Regions from separate parts of the Methylobacterium sp. J-001 genome, predicted to be linked through region 3. Evidence: predicted binding sites of a transcription regulator. Region 3 holds the regulator's gene; each other region holds the start of a gene.
The links. The regulator LexA, encoded in region 3, represses DNA repair genes until DNA is damaged. The targets are predictions, from matches to a motif close to TGTTCNNNNTGTGTTCNG.

Region 1 (4,995 bases), on a different contig from region 3:
ATCGACCTCGACGGGTCGGTGGCCGCGGCCTGGACCCGGATGGAGGCCGCCGGGGTGCGCCGGATCGAATCCGCCGCGATCGCCTGACGGCCCCCGGGAGGCGAACCGCCGCATGCCCGCCGGGCGACCGCCCGGGGCTCGGCGCGTTGGCTCGGCTCCGAGACCCGATCAGGAATCAGGCGATGTCATCCAAGCACCCGAAGACCGAGACCCCGACCGATGCCGATCTCAAGGGCAATCCCGGGATTGGCACGTCCAAGGGCATGAGCGGCGCCGACCCGGAAGATTTGGAGGCCGACTCGACCTTCGAGGGCGACGTCGAGAACGAGACCAAGACGGATGGCGGCATCGACCCGAACCACCGCCCGCGCAAGAACGCGTAAGAAGAGAGAAGCCCGGGCCTGTCCGGCCCGGGCGGCGTCCCGTCAGCGGGCGCGGGCCGGCGCCTTCGGCCGCTGCGGCGCGGCGATCCCGCCGGCGAGGAAGCCGGTGCCGGGGCCGCCCGAGGACAGGTAGAGCTGCGGCGGGCTCGCGGTGTAGCCTCGCAACAGCGCCGCGTTGGCGGCGCCGAACGAGGCGGTGCTGTCGGCATGGGCGGCGCCTGCCGGAACGCTCAGCAGCAGGGCGGCGGTTAGGGCCAGCGACGTGTTCTTCGACATGGGGGGCTCTCGGTTCGTGCGATGTGCGGCAATCCCGGCCGCACCGGATGGCTCCCACCTGTGGTTGATGGGTCGCAGCCGACGTGCGGCGTCGCACCCAGCCGCCCGCCGCGCCGGATCAGAGCCCCAGCCCGAGCTGCAGCGGTTCCGCCTTCTCTCCCTGCTCGAAGCCCGAGAGCGCGATCCCGATCAGCCGCGCGCTGCGCCGGAGGGGAAACAGGCCGGCGAGCAGGTCCAGGCCGATCCGTTCGAGGGCGGCCCGGTCGGCCACTGGGACGGAGAGCGACTTCGCCCGGGTGACCTGCGCGAAATCCGAGAACTTGAGCTTCAGGGTCACGGTCCGGGCGCGCATCCCCTTGACGTCGGCCCCGGCCCAGACCTTGTCGAACAGGGGCGCGAGCCGCCCCGCCAGGACGTCGAAAGCGGCGGTATCCTCCGAGAAGGTCGTCTCCGCCCCGATCGACTTGCGCACCCGATGGGCGCGGACCGGCCGCTGGTCGAACCCCCGGGCGACTGCGTGGTAATAGGCGCCCGCCGATCCGAAGGTCTCGCGCAGGCGGTCGAGATCCCAGGCGCGGAGATCCGCCCCGGTCTCGATGCCGAGCCGCTTCATCTTCGCCTCGGTCACCGGCCCGACCCCGTGGAACCGGCCGATCGGCAGGGCGGCGACGAAATCCAGCCCCATGGACGGGGTGATGACGAACAGCGCGTCGGGCTTGCGGTAGTCGGAGGCGACCTTGGCCAGGAATTTGTTGTACGAGACCCCGGCCGAGGCGACGAGGCCGGTGCGCTCCAAGATCTCGGCCCGGATCGCCTTGGCGACCGCGGTCGCCGTCGGAAGGCCCAGGAGATTCTCGGTGACGTCGAGATAGGCCTCGTCCAGGGCGACCGGCTCGATCACCGGCGTGTGCCGGGCGAACACGGCCCGGATCTCCTCGGAGACCGCCCGGTAGACCTCGAAGCGCGGCTTCACGAACAGCAGGTCCGGGCAGAGCCGCCGGGCGGTGGCCGACGGCATGGCCGAGCGGACGCCGAACTTCCGCGCCGCGTAGCTCGCGGCCATCACCACGCCGCGCTCGCGCGAGCCGCCGACAGCCAGCGGCAGCCCGCGCAAGGACGGTTCATCCCGCTCCTCCACGGAGGCGTAGAACGCGTCCATGTCGATATGGATGATTTTTCGGAGGGCGACCTCCGGATCCATCGCCGCCTCGGGGGCTCAGCTGAAGTTCCTGATATGTTCCAAAGAATCAGGACCGGCTGCCCGGGTCAACCGATCCGGTAACGCAGCGCACAGGGGATCAGGCGAAGTCCCAAAAAATCAGGTCACGCTGCCGTAGAGGTCGTAGGCGTCGGCCCGGTCGATCTTGACGGTGACGATGTCGCCGGGCCGCACCGGGCGCCGGAAGGCGGCGTGAACATTGCCGTCGATCTCCGGGGCGTCGGCCTTCGACCGGCCCTTGGCGATCCCGCCCTCGACGGAATCGACGATCATGGCCAGCCGTTTGCCGACCTTGGCCCGCTGGAGCCGGAGCGAGATCGCGTTCTGCGTCTCCATGAACCGGCGCTTGCGCTCGGCCTTGAGCTCCGGCGGCACGAGGTCGCCCAGCGCGTTGGCGGTGGCGCCGGCGACCGGCTCGTATTCGAAGCAGCCGACGCGATCGAGCTTGGCCTCCTGCAGCCAGGCCAGCAGCTCCTCGAACTCGGCCTCGGTCTCGCCGGGGAAGCCGACGATGAAGGTCGAGCGGATCGCGAGATCCGGGCAGGTCTGCCGCCAGCTGCGGATCCGGTCGAGCTGACGCTCCTGGTTGCCCGGCCGGCGCATGCGCTTGAGCACGGAGGGGCTGGCGTGCTGGAGCGGCATGTCGAGATAGGGAAGCACCTTGCCCTCGGCCATCAGCGGGATGACCTCGTCCACGTGCGGGTAGGGGTAGACGTAGTGCAGCCGCACCCAGGCCCCGAGCTCGCCGAGCTCCTTGGTGAGGTCGTAGAACTTCGCCCGCACGCTCCGGTCGCGCCACGGGCTCTCACTGTAGCGGACATCGACCCCGTAGGCGCTGGTATCCTGCGAGACGACCAGCAGCTCCTTCACGCCGGCTCTGACCAGCTTCTCGGCCTCGCGCAGCACGTCGCCGGCCGGGCGGCTGACGAGGTTCCCGCGCAAGCTCGGGATGATGCAGAAGCTGCAGCGGTTGCTGCAGCCCTCCGAAATCTTCAGGTAGGCGTAGTGGCGCGGGGTGAGCTTGATCCCCTGCGGCGGCACCAGGTCGAGGAACGGGTCGTGGGCGGGGGGCACCGCCTCGTGGACCGCCGCCACCACGGATTCGTAGGCCTGCGGCCCGGTCACCGCGAGCAGGTCCGGGTATTTCGCGCGGATCTCCTCGGGCTGCGCGCCCATGCAGCCGGTGACGATCACCCGGCCGTTCTCGGCCATGGCCTCGCCGATCGCCGAGAGCGATTCCGCCTTGGCGGAATCCAGGAACCCGCAGGTGTTGACGATCACCACGTCCGCCCCGTCGTGGCGGCGGGCCAGCTCGTAGCCCTCCGCGCGCAGATGCGTGAGGATCCGCTCGGAATCGACCAGCGCCTTAGGGCAGCCCAGCGACACGAACGAGATCTTTGGGGCGGCCCCGGGGGTGGCTCCCTGAGGGGCGGGCGTGGCGGTTGCGGTCATGGTCGCATTCGGAAGACGGGTCGGACGCCACCCTCGCGTGCAGCCGGTGGATCGGGTCGCACGGCGCGCGAGGACAGGCGTTCGGGATCGCGTCCCTATAGCGGTTCTAACGCGCCCGCGCGAGACCGGCCGCCGCAGGGGTGCCCGGCCCGACGCGGGAGGCTGGCGCCACGATCGAAACTTGGCTGTTTGCAGGGCTTTGCCGGCGGGTCCTGAGATCCAACATCAGGTCCTGCCGGCCTTTTCCCACGCCCGGGACGGGTCCCGACCGCCCGCGACGGGCGCGACCTTGCGCGGAACTGCCGCTTTCCCCGCGGCATCGCCTGTGCAACGGCAGCGCGCGGGGCGCGTGCCCTCAGAGGACAGCAGCCCGAACCCGGTCATGTGGACCCAAGAGATCTGGACCCGAGAGATCCCCTTCGTCGATCCCGTCGCGGCCGCCGCCCGGCTGCGGCCCCTGCCGGATCTCGCCTTCCTCGACAGCGCCATGCGGCACGACGCGCTCGGCCGGCACTCGATCGTGGCCGCCGACCCGTTCGCCCGCTTCCGGTTCCGCGACGGGCGCGCGACTTTGGACGGGCGTCCGGTCCCGGGCGGGCCGTTCGCGGCGTTGCGGGCCTGCCTGGCGCCCTACCGAGTCAAGCCCGATCCGGAGATCCCGTTCCCGGGGGGCGCCATCGGCTATCTTGCCTACGATCTCGGTGCGCAGCTCGAGCGGGTCGCGGCCCCTTCCCGGCGGGCGGGGCTCACCGACGATAGCGCGTTCAATCTCTACGACACGGTGGTGGTGATCGACCACGCCGCCGGCACCTGCCGGCTCGTCGCCACCGGCTTCCCTGAGACCGAGCCGGCGGCCCGGCAGGCGCGGGCCGAGGCACGGCTCGCCGCCTTCGCCGACCGGCTCGGCACGGAAGCCGGACCGGCGGAGACACCGCCCCAACCCACAAAAAACCTCGCGTGGCGCTCGAACTTCGACCGACAAACTTATGAAAACGCGGTCGAAAAGGTTCGTGCCTATATCCGGGCCGGCGACATCTACCAGGCCAATATCGCCCAGCGCTTCAGCGCCGACCTGCCGGCGGGCTTCGACCCGTTCGCGCTCTACCGGCGCCTGCGCGCCACCAACCCGGCGACCTTCGGAGCCTATCTGGAGCTGGAGGGGCTGACGGTCGCGTCGTCCTCGCCCGAGCGCTTCATCCGGCTCGACGGCCGCCACGTCGAGACCCGGCCGATCAAGGGCACCGCCCGCCGGCTCGACGACCCGGCAGCCGACCGGGCGGCGGCCGAGGCGCTGCTCGCTTCGGTCAAGGAGCGGGCCGAGAACGTCATGATCGTCGATTTGCTGCGCAACGACCTGTCGCGGGTCTGCGCGCCAGGCAGCGTCGCCGTGCCCACCCTGTGCGGGCTGGAGACCTACGCCAACGTCCACCACCTTGTCTCGGTAGTGACCGGGACGCTGCGCGACGGGCTCGACGCCCTCGACCTCCTGGAGGGCACCTTCCCCGGAGGCTCGATCACCGGCGCCCCAAAAATCCGCGCCATGGACATCATCACCGAGATCGAGGGCGACGCCCGGGAGCTCTATTGCGGCGCCATTGGGCGGATCGGCTTCGACGGGGCGCTCGACACCTCCATCGCGATCCGTACCGTGTTCATGGACGAGAC
Region 2 (4,995 bases), on a different contig from region 3:
GCCGACCCCGTCCCGCTCCAGCCGGGGGGCGATCTCCGCCATCAGCAGCCGGGCGGTGATCACAATGTCCGATTGCCGACCGATCGGGTCGAGGAAGCCCCGGGCGGCCCGGTACGCGGCCTCCTCGGTGAGCGGCGCCAGGGGCTCCGGACGCCGACCCATCGCCTGATCGAGGCGGAGCAGCAGGGCCTCGCCGAAGCGGCGGGCCAGCGGCCCCCGGGCCAGGGCATCGACTTCGCCGACCCGGCGCAGGCCGAGCCGCCGCAGGCCCGAGACCGTGCCGGGATCGAGGCGCAGGGCCTCCACGGGCAGCGCCCCCAGGGCCTGGGCGGCCTCACCGGGGGGCACGACCACCCGGTCGGCAGCTCCGTGGCGGGCCAGCGCGAAGGCGCCGCCGGGGGTGTCGGCCAGCGCGATCCGGGCGGGAATCTTCGACCGCGCCAGACGCCCGGCCAGATCGTCCACGAGCGGCCCCTCGCCGCCGCGCAGGTGGCTCGCCCCGGCGATGTCGACGTAAAACCCGTCCGCCGCCTCGGCCGGCCCGAACGGTGCCACCACCGGGGCGTAGCCCTCCGCCCACCGGCAGAGCCGCAGGAGCGCGGACCGATCGGATTCGGCATCGGCGGGGTAGACTTGGATCGGCACGCCGACCCGCGCCCGGACCCGGCCCAGGAGCTCGCCGGGCCTCAAGCCCAGGGCGGACGCCTCCGGATCGACGGCAAGGAGCCGCAGGCCACCGGGCCCCTCGGCCGCCACCGCGAGCGGGCCCCGGTCAGGCGCGAGACCGGCCCGCCGCAGCCGCGTCACGGGCCAGTGGCTCAGGCAGACGCAGACGATGCGCGGCATGGTCCCACTCCAGAAGCCAGTCGCCACCGCGGCCGTTGCGGCATCGCTCGAGCCGCACCTGCCAGCGCGGGTTGTCCAGGGTCCCGAACCGGTCCCGGGCGGCCGGAGCCGAGGCGATCCGCCAGCGGGTGGCGGCGCCGTTGGGCAGCCCGGCCTCGGCGGGCCGGAGGATCAGCAGGAGCGGCGGCGCGTCGCCTTCGGCAGCGAGTTGCAGGCGCCGGCCCGGCTTCAACGGCAGGCCGTCCGCCAGTAGGCCGACCAGCACCGGCAGGGCCCGGGCGTGGAGCGCCGCCTCGAGCGCGCGAAACACCTCCGCGTCGCTGCCTGCTTCCAGCAGCAGCAACCGGGCCGGATCGAGGCCGAGACCGGCCAATCCATGGCCGTGGGGCAGGGACTGGTTCGGCGCCGCGGCGATCAGCGCCGCACCTTGCGTCCGGGCAAGCCGGCCGGCACAGAGCGCCAGGGCGAAACCCAGGGCTGCGACGGCGTCCGCAGGCTCCATCGGGGCAATCTCGTGCGGCGGCCCGAGCGCCAGGCCGCCGCCGGGCAGGTGTGCGTCGATCGCCGGCAGTCCCAAGGGCAGGACTGGGGGCGGGGCCGCCGGGCCGCCCGGACCCGCGAGGCGCGCCCGCAGGGCCGCCAGCCGCTCCCGGGGGCTTCCCAAAGCGGGATCCCGCCCGGTCTGGTTCGCAGGGTCCGGCCCCATCTCCGCGTGCTCCGATCATGCCGGACGATAGGAACATAACAGGAACATGTTCAAACCGATTCCGTGGGGTCGCGGAATCGGACGCTGGGGCAGCGGCTTGGCCTGTGGATGAATGTGGACGCCTGTGGAATCGGCCGGGCCGCCCGCGACCAAAGCCACGGTTGACCGTCTCCACGGCCCGGGACCACAAGTCGGTGGCCGCGCGCCAGACGCGGCGGACACGGTCCGAGCATGCGCCCAGCCCTCGCCTTGACGATCCTGCTCGCCCTCTCCGGAGCGGCCTTCGCCCAGCAGCCGTCCGATCCCGGCCCCGCCCCATCCTCCGAGCCACGCCCGCGCCAAGCCAGGCCGAGACCCCGGCAGGCCCCGGTCCCAAGCCAGCCGATCATGATCTACGACGCCCGGATCGAGGCCGGCGACCTGCGGATCTCGGGCTCGGTGCGCAAGCCCGGGGCGATCGTGGTCCTGGACGACGACATCTCGATCCAGGCCGACCGGCGCGGGCGCTTCACCTTCCGGGTGCCCTACCGGCCGCCGACCTGCGTAGTGACCCTCAAGGCCGAGCCGGACGAGCGCGAGGCCGTGGTCGCCAACTGCGCCGCCGAGGGTCCCCCGGGCCCGCCCGGCCCTCAGGGTGCCGCGGGACCGCCCGGGGAGGCGGGTCTGAAGGGTGAGCCGGGCCCGAAGGGCGATCAGGGCCCCAAGGGTGAGCCGGGCGCTCCGGGCATCCCGGGCCCCAAGGGGGATCAGGGTCCCAAAGGGGATCAGGGCCCCAAGGGCGAAGCCGGGGTCCAGGGCGAGCCGGGACCGAGGGGTGAGCCAGGCCCCAAGGGCGATGTCGGAATCAAGGGCGAGCCCGGCCCGGTCGGCGCGGCAGGGCCAAAGGGCGAGGCCGGCGCGTCCGCCCTCCGGGCCGTGCGCAAGTCCGACTGCGCGGGCGGCTGCACCGTCACCTGCCCGGCCGAGGAGTTTCTGGTCACCGCCCACTGCCTCAAGGCCGGCACCCCGGTCTATGACGGGGAGGGCGCTACCTGCCCGGCGGAAGCCTCGGGGATCGTCGGGTTCTGCACCCGGCCGTGATGGCAGCGGGTGGCACGTTCTTACTCTCGAAGGCCGTGAGCTCACCCCTCTCCCCGCATGCGGGGAGAGGCCCGCAGGGACCTCGTCGTCCGTGCGGGAAGCAAGAGGCGCAGCCGAAGCGGCGGTGACGGGGCGGTTCAGGACGCGCGTCCTGAACCGCCCCGTCACCCTCGGCTGCCGCCTCGCTCCGGCGACGACGAGGTCGCCGGAGCCCTCTCCCCGCAAGCGGGGCGAGGGGAATTCCGCCTGCACGCCCGAGTGAAGGCTAAAACCTGCGCCACCGTGCAAACGATCGGAAACCCGATAGGAGCGGCCCCGATCAGCCGCCGGTCTCGTGCAGCCAGTCCAGCATCCCGGCGGCGGCGGCCCGGCCGCCCGCGAAGGCGCCCTGGAGCAGGTAGCCGCCGGTCGGGGCCTCCCAGTCGAGCATCTCGCCGGCCAGGAACAGGCCCGGGCGGGCGCGCAGCATGGCGCGGCCGTCGAGGGCGTCGAGGAGCACCCCGCCGGCCGTCGAGATCGCCCGCTCGATCGGGGCCGAGCCGACGAGGTCGAGGGGCGCGGCCTTGATCAGCCCGGCCAGCGCCTCGGGCTCGGCCGGAAGGGCACCGGCCGCCTCGCGCAGCAGGCCCGCGGCCACCGGCGAGAGCCCCGCGGCCTTGCGCAGACGGGTCGCGGTCGAATCCCCCGGCCGCGCCTCGGCGAGGCGGCGGGCCAAAGCGTCCCGGGTCAGGTCGGGACGCAGGTCGACGATCAGGCGGGCGCTTCCCCGCGCGGTGATCGCCGTGCGCAGGACGCGCGACAGGGCGTAGACCGCTCCGCCCTCGATCCCGGTCTGGGTGATCACCGCCTCGCCCCGCACGGCCGTGCCGTCGCAGGCGAGTGCCACCCGCTTGAGGGGCGCGCCGGCAAACCGCTCCCGGAACAGGTCGGACCACGCCACCGCGAAGCCGGCATTGGCCGGCTCCAGGGGCGCGACCTCCACGCCCAGCCCTTCGAGGAGCGGCACCCAGCGCCCGTCCGAGCCGAGCCGCGGCCAGCTCGCCCCACCGAGCGCCAGCAGGGCTGCCCGGGGCCGGATCTCGACCGCGCCATCGGGCGTCTCGAAATGAAAAGACCCCTCGGCGATCGCCGTGAGCCGATGGCGGGTGCGGATCCGGACGCCGAGCCGGTCGAGCCGCGTCAGCCAGGCCCGCAGCAGTGGCAACGCCTTGAAGCTCGTCGGGAACACCCGCCCGCTCGACCCCACGAAGGTGGGCTCGCCGAGTTCCGCGCACCAATCCCGCAGCGCCTCCGGGGGGAAGGCCGCGATGGCCGCGTCGAGATGGCCGGCGGGATGGTAGCGGGCCAGGAAATCCGCGCGCGGCTCGCTGTGGGTGAGGTTGAGGCCGCCGCGCCCGGCGATCAGCAGCTTGCGGCCCACCGACGGCATCCGGTCGTAGACCGTGACCGCACGGCCGGCCTGCGCCAGCACCTCGGCCGCAGCCAGCCCGGCCGGCCCGCCGCCCACGATGGTCACCTCTTGGGCGATGTTGTGTGTGTCGTCCGGCATCCGCCTGGAGAGGGGCAGACCGCCTCTGCCTGTCAAGCCGGAAGGGCTGGGAGGAGGCGGGACGCAAAGGCGTGCGCTACGCGCCGTGCAGGTTCACCCGTGAAGCTGTAGGAACCAAAATGCGACACAGATAGGTTCTTCTCCGTTCTCCGCCTCGCGGAGATGGACGACCTTCGTATCCGAGGGCCGTCGGCGCACTTATCCCTCTCGCCGAGCTGTCCATTCCACACGGAGGCGGACGGCCGTGCAGCTCGGACCAAAGGTCAAGATACGTGGGCCCTCCCATCGCCGTCACCGGGATCCAGGCGCAGCCAGCCCCCGCCGCCGCCCGGGAGCGCCTCAGCCCCCTCGAGATCCGCGCGATCGTGTTCGGCCTGATGACCGCGATGCTGCTCGCGGCCCTCGACCAGACCATCGTGGCCACCGCGATGCCGACCATCGGGCTCGCTCTCGGCGATGCCGCAAACCTCCCCTGGATCGTCACGGCCTACCTGCTGGCCTCCACGGCGGTGACGCCGCTCTACGGCAAGCTGTCCGACATCCACGGCCGGCGGATCATGCTGCTGATCGCCATCGCGACCTTCGTGCTCGGCTCGCTCGCCTGCGCGGTGGCCCCCACCATGGTGACCCTGGCGCTGGCGCGCGGCCTCCAGGGCATCGGCGGCGGCGGGCTGATCGCCCTGTCGCAGACCATCCTGGCCGACATCATGGCGCCCAAGGAGCGGGCGCGCTACCAGGTGGTGATCGCCGGCGTGTTCGTGGCAGCCTCGGTGGCGGGCCCCCTGCTCGGAGGCTTCTTCGCCCAGCACCTGCA
Region 3 (4,995 bases):
CGCCCCGCCGATTGAGGAGCGCCGCGATCCTGTCCCGTCCCCATCCGTCGGCGAGATAACCGAAGATCTCCCGGACGACGTCCGGCCTCCTGCCGTTCGGTCCGATCTTCCCGTCGATCACCGTGAGCCACGCCGGCACGCGATCGGTCAGCCGCTCCGTCGAGGCCTTGCCGCGCTTGCGCTCCCAGGTCTCCCGAAGCCGAAACGACTTCATCACGGATTCCTCGTGGGCCCGTGACAGGCTCATGATGGAGATGAGGAACTGGTCGGCGGGTGCGTCCTCGCGGAACTCCTGCTTGTCCACGAGGGACACGACGACGATGCCCGCGTTGACGATCGCGAGGAGGACGGCAAGGGCCCGGTTGACCTGTTGCCTGGACATCCGGTCGAGACTCTCAACCAGCAGGTAGCTGCCCCTGGGGATCCTGCCAGCCTCGATCTCGGCGAGGAACAGGCCGAGCTGCCCGTTGACCGCGTTGGCTCCTCGGAATCCGGACACCCCGATGTCGTGCAGGTTGAGGCGGGTGTCGAGCGTAAGGTGTGGGTTCTGGGCGAGGTACCGGTCTCGAAGGTCCACCTGGCGTCGGAAGCCGTCGCGGTACTTCTTACGGTCGTCGGCGTTCGCCTGACGCTTCGAGCTCAGCCGAAGATACGAGAACGCCAGGGCCGGCTTGGCCTCCGCCGCCTGAGTGCCCCAACGTTCCATGCCGTTCCCTGGCCTCGTACCTCTTGCCAGTGCTAGGCGGTTGCCGGTAAACACGCAAGCATGTCGTCTCCATCTCCGGGCTCCACATGGTGCTGGCCGCCGGCGTGGTGTTCTGGCTGGTGCGGGCGCTGCTCGCCCTGGTGCCGTATTGCGCGCTCGTCTGGCCGATCAAGAAGATCGCCGCCGGGTTCGCGATGCTGGGGGTGACCGCCTATTGCGCCTTCTCGGGCTGGGACATCGCCGCCGAGCGCTCGCTGATCATGACCCTGATCATGCTGGGGGCGATCCTGGTCGACCGGCCGGCCCTGTCGATGCGCAACCTTGCGCTGGCCGCCCTGATCGCCCTGGCGCGGGAGCCGGAGGGGCTGCTCGGACCGAGCTTCCAGATGTCGTTCGGGGCGGTGGCCGGGCTGATCGCCTGCGCCCGGCTGATCGACGGACGGCTGTTCCGCCGCCCCGGGGCAGGGCGGGTCGAGCGGATCGTCGGTTCGGGCCTCTCGGCCGTGGTCGGCACCCTGGCGACGACGCTGGTGGCGCAGATCGCCACCGCGCCGTTTGCCACCTATCATTTCCAGACGATCCAGCCGTTCGGGCTGATCGGCAATGCCCTGACCCTGCCGCTCGTATCGCTGGTGGTGATGCCCGCGGCGGTGATCGGGATCCTGGCCTATCCCTTCGCCCTCGACCGACCCGTCTGGTGGCTGATGGGGCAGGCGGTGGGCGGCATGCTGGCGATCTCCGAATGGATCGCCGGCTTCGATCGCGCCACGCTGGTGCTGCCGGCCTTCGGCACCGGCGCGCTGGCGCTGCTGGCGGCCGGGCTGCTCCTGGCGACCCTCCCGGTCTCACGGCTGCGCTGGCTCGCCCTTCCGCCCGCCCTGCTCGGGCTCGGCCTCGCCGCGATGCCGGAGCGCTTCGACCTCTACATCGACCGGCAGGGTGGCGGCGCAGCCATCCGCGGACCGAACGGTTCTCTGTCGGTGCTGGGCAGCCCCTCTGCCTTCGTGCTGGAACAATGGCTGAAGGCGGATGGCGACGGCCGGCCGGCCAAAGCGGTGATTGGCGGTGCCGCGAAGGGCGGCCAATGCGACAGGCTCGGATGCACCACGCGCCTGCCGGATGGGCGCGCCGTCGCCCTGGTCCGCGATCGGCGCGCTTTCGCGGAGGATTGCGCCCGGGCAGCCGTGCTGATCACACGGCTTACCGCCCCACCGACCTGCACGGGGCCGCTGGTGATCGACCGGCGTGTTCTCGCCGTCCATGGCGCTGTCGCCCTTCGGGCCGAACACGCGGGGTTCACGGCACGCTATGCAAGTGGCCAAGGACGCGCGATGCCGTGGCGGCCTTCATCCACGGCCGGGGCATCGCCGCCGCCGCGCCCGGAGCCGCCTGCGGGCCCCGGCGACCCCATCCCAGCGACGGCGGACGCAGCCAGCGGCGATGCCACCCCCGGCGACGTCCCGGCCGAGCCCCTTCAGTAGCGGCGGACGAGGCTGACGAGCCGGCCCTGGATCTGGACGCGGTCGGGACCCAGAACGCGGGTCTCGTAAGCCGGGTTGGCGGCCTCCAGGGCGATCGAGGAGCCGCGACGGCGCAGGCGCTTCAGCGTGGCCTCCTCGTCGTCGATCAAGGCCACGATGATGTCGCCGGTGTTGGCCGTGTCCTGCTTGCGGATCACCACGAGGTCGCCGTCGAGGATGCCGGCATCGACCATCGAGTCGCCACGCACTTCGAGGGCGTAATGCTCGCCACCGGCCAGGAAGTCCGGCGACATGGTGATGGCGTGGCTCTGGTTCTGGATCGCCGAGACCGGCGTACCGGCCGCGATCCGGCCCATCACGGGAATCGAGATGGCGCGTCCGCCGTCGTCGATCATCCGGGTTGTCGGGGGCTGGGCCGGCAGCTTGGACTTGCCGCCTTCGACCACGCTGGGGGTGAAGCGGCGGGGCTCTGCGGGCGGCGCGGCAGGCTGGGACAGGCTCTCTGGGATGCGGATCACCTCGATGGCCCGAGCCCGGTTCGGCAGGCGCCGCAGGAAGCCGCGCTCCTCCAGGGCCGTGATCAGCCGGTGGATGCCCGACTTGGACTTCAGATCGAGGGCATCCTTCATCTCGTCGAACGAGGGAGGGACGCCGCATTCCTGCATGCGGCTCTGAATGAAACGCAGGAGGTCCAATTGCTTGCGCGTGAGCATCGACGGGGGACTCGCGGCTTGGCGGACCGCATCGACGCGGCCTCAGAAACAAATCACGAACACGTTAAACGTTCCGCAAGTGTTCTGCAAGCCTCATCCGGCCAAGCTTGATGGGCCGGGGCGCTCCGACGCGCGAGCCTGCGCAGTCTGCCACTCGGCCTCACGGTGACCTGAATCGCATCGGATAGTCGGAACGCTATGAAGGTTCGCGCCGGACGGCAAGGGCCCCCTCAACCTGGGCAGAATGCGCCTCGACCACGGTGGATGACCGGGTGCCGAATGCAAGACATGGGTCGCATGGACGTTTCAACATCCGATACGGTCGAAGCAGGTAGCCGCGTAAAGCGCCTGCGGTCTGCGACCGCGGCGGCCCATGATCAGCTCGACCGGCGCGTCATGGCGGGCCAGCCTTTCGCGAGTCTCGAGCGGTACGCGCTGTTCCTCCAGGTCCAATACCGCTTTCACGCACGGGTCGATCCGCTCTATCACGACGGCGCGCTCGGGCCCGTCCTGCCCGACCTCGACGGAAGGCGCCGTCTTGCGCTGATCACGCAGGACCTGTGCGACGTAACCGGCCGGGTCCTCGACGAGCCCGGGCCGCGCGGGGACGCGATCGATCCCGCGGCCGGCCTCGGTTGGCTCTATGTCGCCGAAGGCTCGAATCTCGGCGCGGCCATCCTGCTCAAGGAAGCCCGGAAGCTCGGCCTTTCAGAGACCCACGGCGCCCGCCACCTCGCCGGGCATCCGGATGGCCGGGGGCTGCACTGGCGGCAATTCACGACGGCCCTCGACCGGATCGCGCTCGCGGCCGACGGCGAGGCACGCGCCGCAGCCGGGGCGACGGAGGCGTTCCGTTACGTGCATCGTCTGGTTGGCGATGCGTTCGGCGACTGAGGCTGCGCCATCCAATGGCCCGTCGCAACAACGCGGACCGCTTGCGTGCGCCAAGCCGTTCGGGGCGACAAACGCATTGACTGGTCAAGCGGGGCCGTTTCAATGCACCACGGTGCTTCCGCCGGGCGTCGGCTTCGCGACGGGGCTGGAATTGGGCTTGGGATGACGAGGATGCGACGGCGCGCGGCTCTGCTGCCCATCGGCTTGGTGACCGTCGGCCTGGGGCTGGCCGGCTGCACCACCGGGTTCTCGTATATCTCGCGGAACTACGTCGCACTCACGCCGCAGGTCGTGACCATCGGCTGCAAGGAACCCTACGAAGTCTACGACAATCGGCAGATCCGCCGGATGCTGATCGTCTCCAACGCCCTGCGGGAATATGCCGGCTGCAACCTGAGCGACGTGCGGATCGATCCCGATCCGGCGGCAAGCCGGGTGACGCGGTTTCGCACCGCTGCCCGTGCCTATCTCGACGAGACCGTGCGCGAGGATTGCCGGATCACCGGCGAGACCGTGTTCGATCCGCAGAAGAGCGAATTCGCCTATGCCTGCGACGGGCCGATCGAGAAGCGGGGCACGGTGGTGCCGCGATTGCCCGGCCGCAATCCGGGCTTCGTCCAATAGGGATCCGAGCCAGCGGCGCCCGGCCTGAGATCGATCGTCAAGAGCCGGGCTTGGGAAAGGTGCGCTCGGCCGCGTCGCCGGCGGCAGCCAGCAGGGCTCGGGCGAAGGCGCGGGCCTCCGACCGATCCAGCACGATCGCTGCCGTAACCGGGCCGCCGCCGAGATCGGCCAAGGCCAGTTCGAGCCGCACCCCGTCCGGCACGGCGCTCGCCTGAAGGCTCCAGCCGCCTCCTCGATCCGTGCTCTCCGCCATCACTTCTCTCCCGCCCGCCGGACCTGAAAAAACGCCGCAGGCTCCCGCCGGAACGGCCCTCGCTCGGGACTGTTCCTGAGCCGTGCCGAACGCCGCTTCCCTGCCTCGCCTGTCCACCTTCCTCAAGACCGCCGGCCCCGGTCTCGTCGTGATGCTCGCCGATACGGATGTCGGCAGCCTCATAACGGCGGCACAGAGTGGTGCCCGGTGGGGTTACTCCCTGCTGCTGCTGCAGATCCTGCTCGTACCAATCCTGTACATCGTTCAGGAGCTGACGGTCCGCCTGGGGACCGCGACCGGTCGTGGCCACGGAGAGCTGATCCG

Region 1: the regulator LexA is predicted to act here: its motif matches at 1,884-1,901, upstream of dinB (DNA polymerase IV).
Region 2: the regulator LexA is predicted to act here: its motif matches at 1,582-1,599, upstream of MKK65_RS27415 (ImuA family protein).

The regions. Positions count from the first base shown of each region.
Region 1 covers NZ_JAKSYN010000029.1:82,860-87,854, forward strand. The annotation lists gene pncA (bifunctional nicotinamidase/pyrazinamidase) at 1-87, shown strand, start outside; gene MKK65_RS02905 (hypothetical protein) at 183-383, shown strand; gene MKK65_RS02910 (hypothetical protein) at 426-659, opposite strand; gene dinB (DNA polymerase IV) at 778-1,860, opposite strand; gene rimO (30S ribosomal protein S12 methylthiotransferase RimO) at 1,978-3,330, opposite strand; gene pabB (aminodeoxychorismate synthase component I) at 3,713-4,995, shown strand, end outside.
Region 2 covers NZ_JAKSYN010000210.1:7,295-12,289, forward strand. The annotation lists gene MKK65_RS27410 (DUF6504 family protein) at 1-846, opposite strand, end outside; gene MKK65_RS27415 (ImuA family protein) at 773-1,552, opposite strand; gene MKK65_RS27420 (collagen-like protein) at 1,784-2,632, shown strand; gene MKK65_RS27425 (TIGR03862 family flavoprotein) at 2,952-4,181, opposite strand; gene MKK65_RS27430 (MDR family MFS transporter) at 4,454-4,995, shown strand, end outside.
Region 3 covers NZ_JAKSYN010000094.1:86,186-91,180, reverse strand. The annotation lists gene MKK65_RS10555 (recombinase family protein) at 1-706, opposite strand, end outside; partial or broken gene MKK65_RS10550 (ComEC/Rec2 family competence protein) at 766-2,187, shown strand; gene lexA (transcriptional repressor LexA) at 2,181-2,900, opposite strand; gene MKK65_RS10540 (biliverdin-producing heme oxygenase) at 3,297-3,794, shown strand; gene MKK65_RS10535 (hypothetical protein) at 3,966-4,418, shown strand; gene MKK65_RS10530 (hypothetical protein) at 4,456-4,671, opposite strand; gene MKK65_RS10525 (NRAMP family divalent metal transporter) at 4,754-4,995, shown strand, end outside.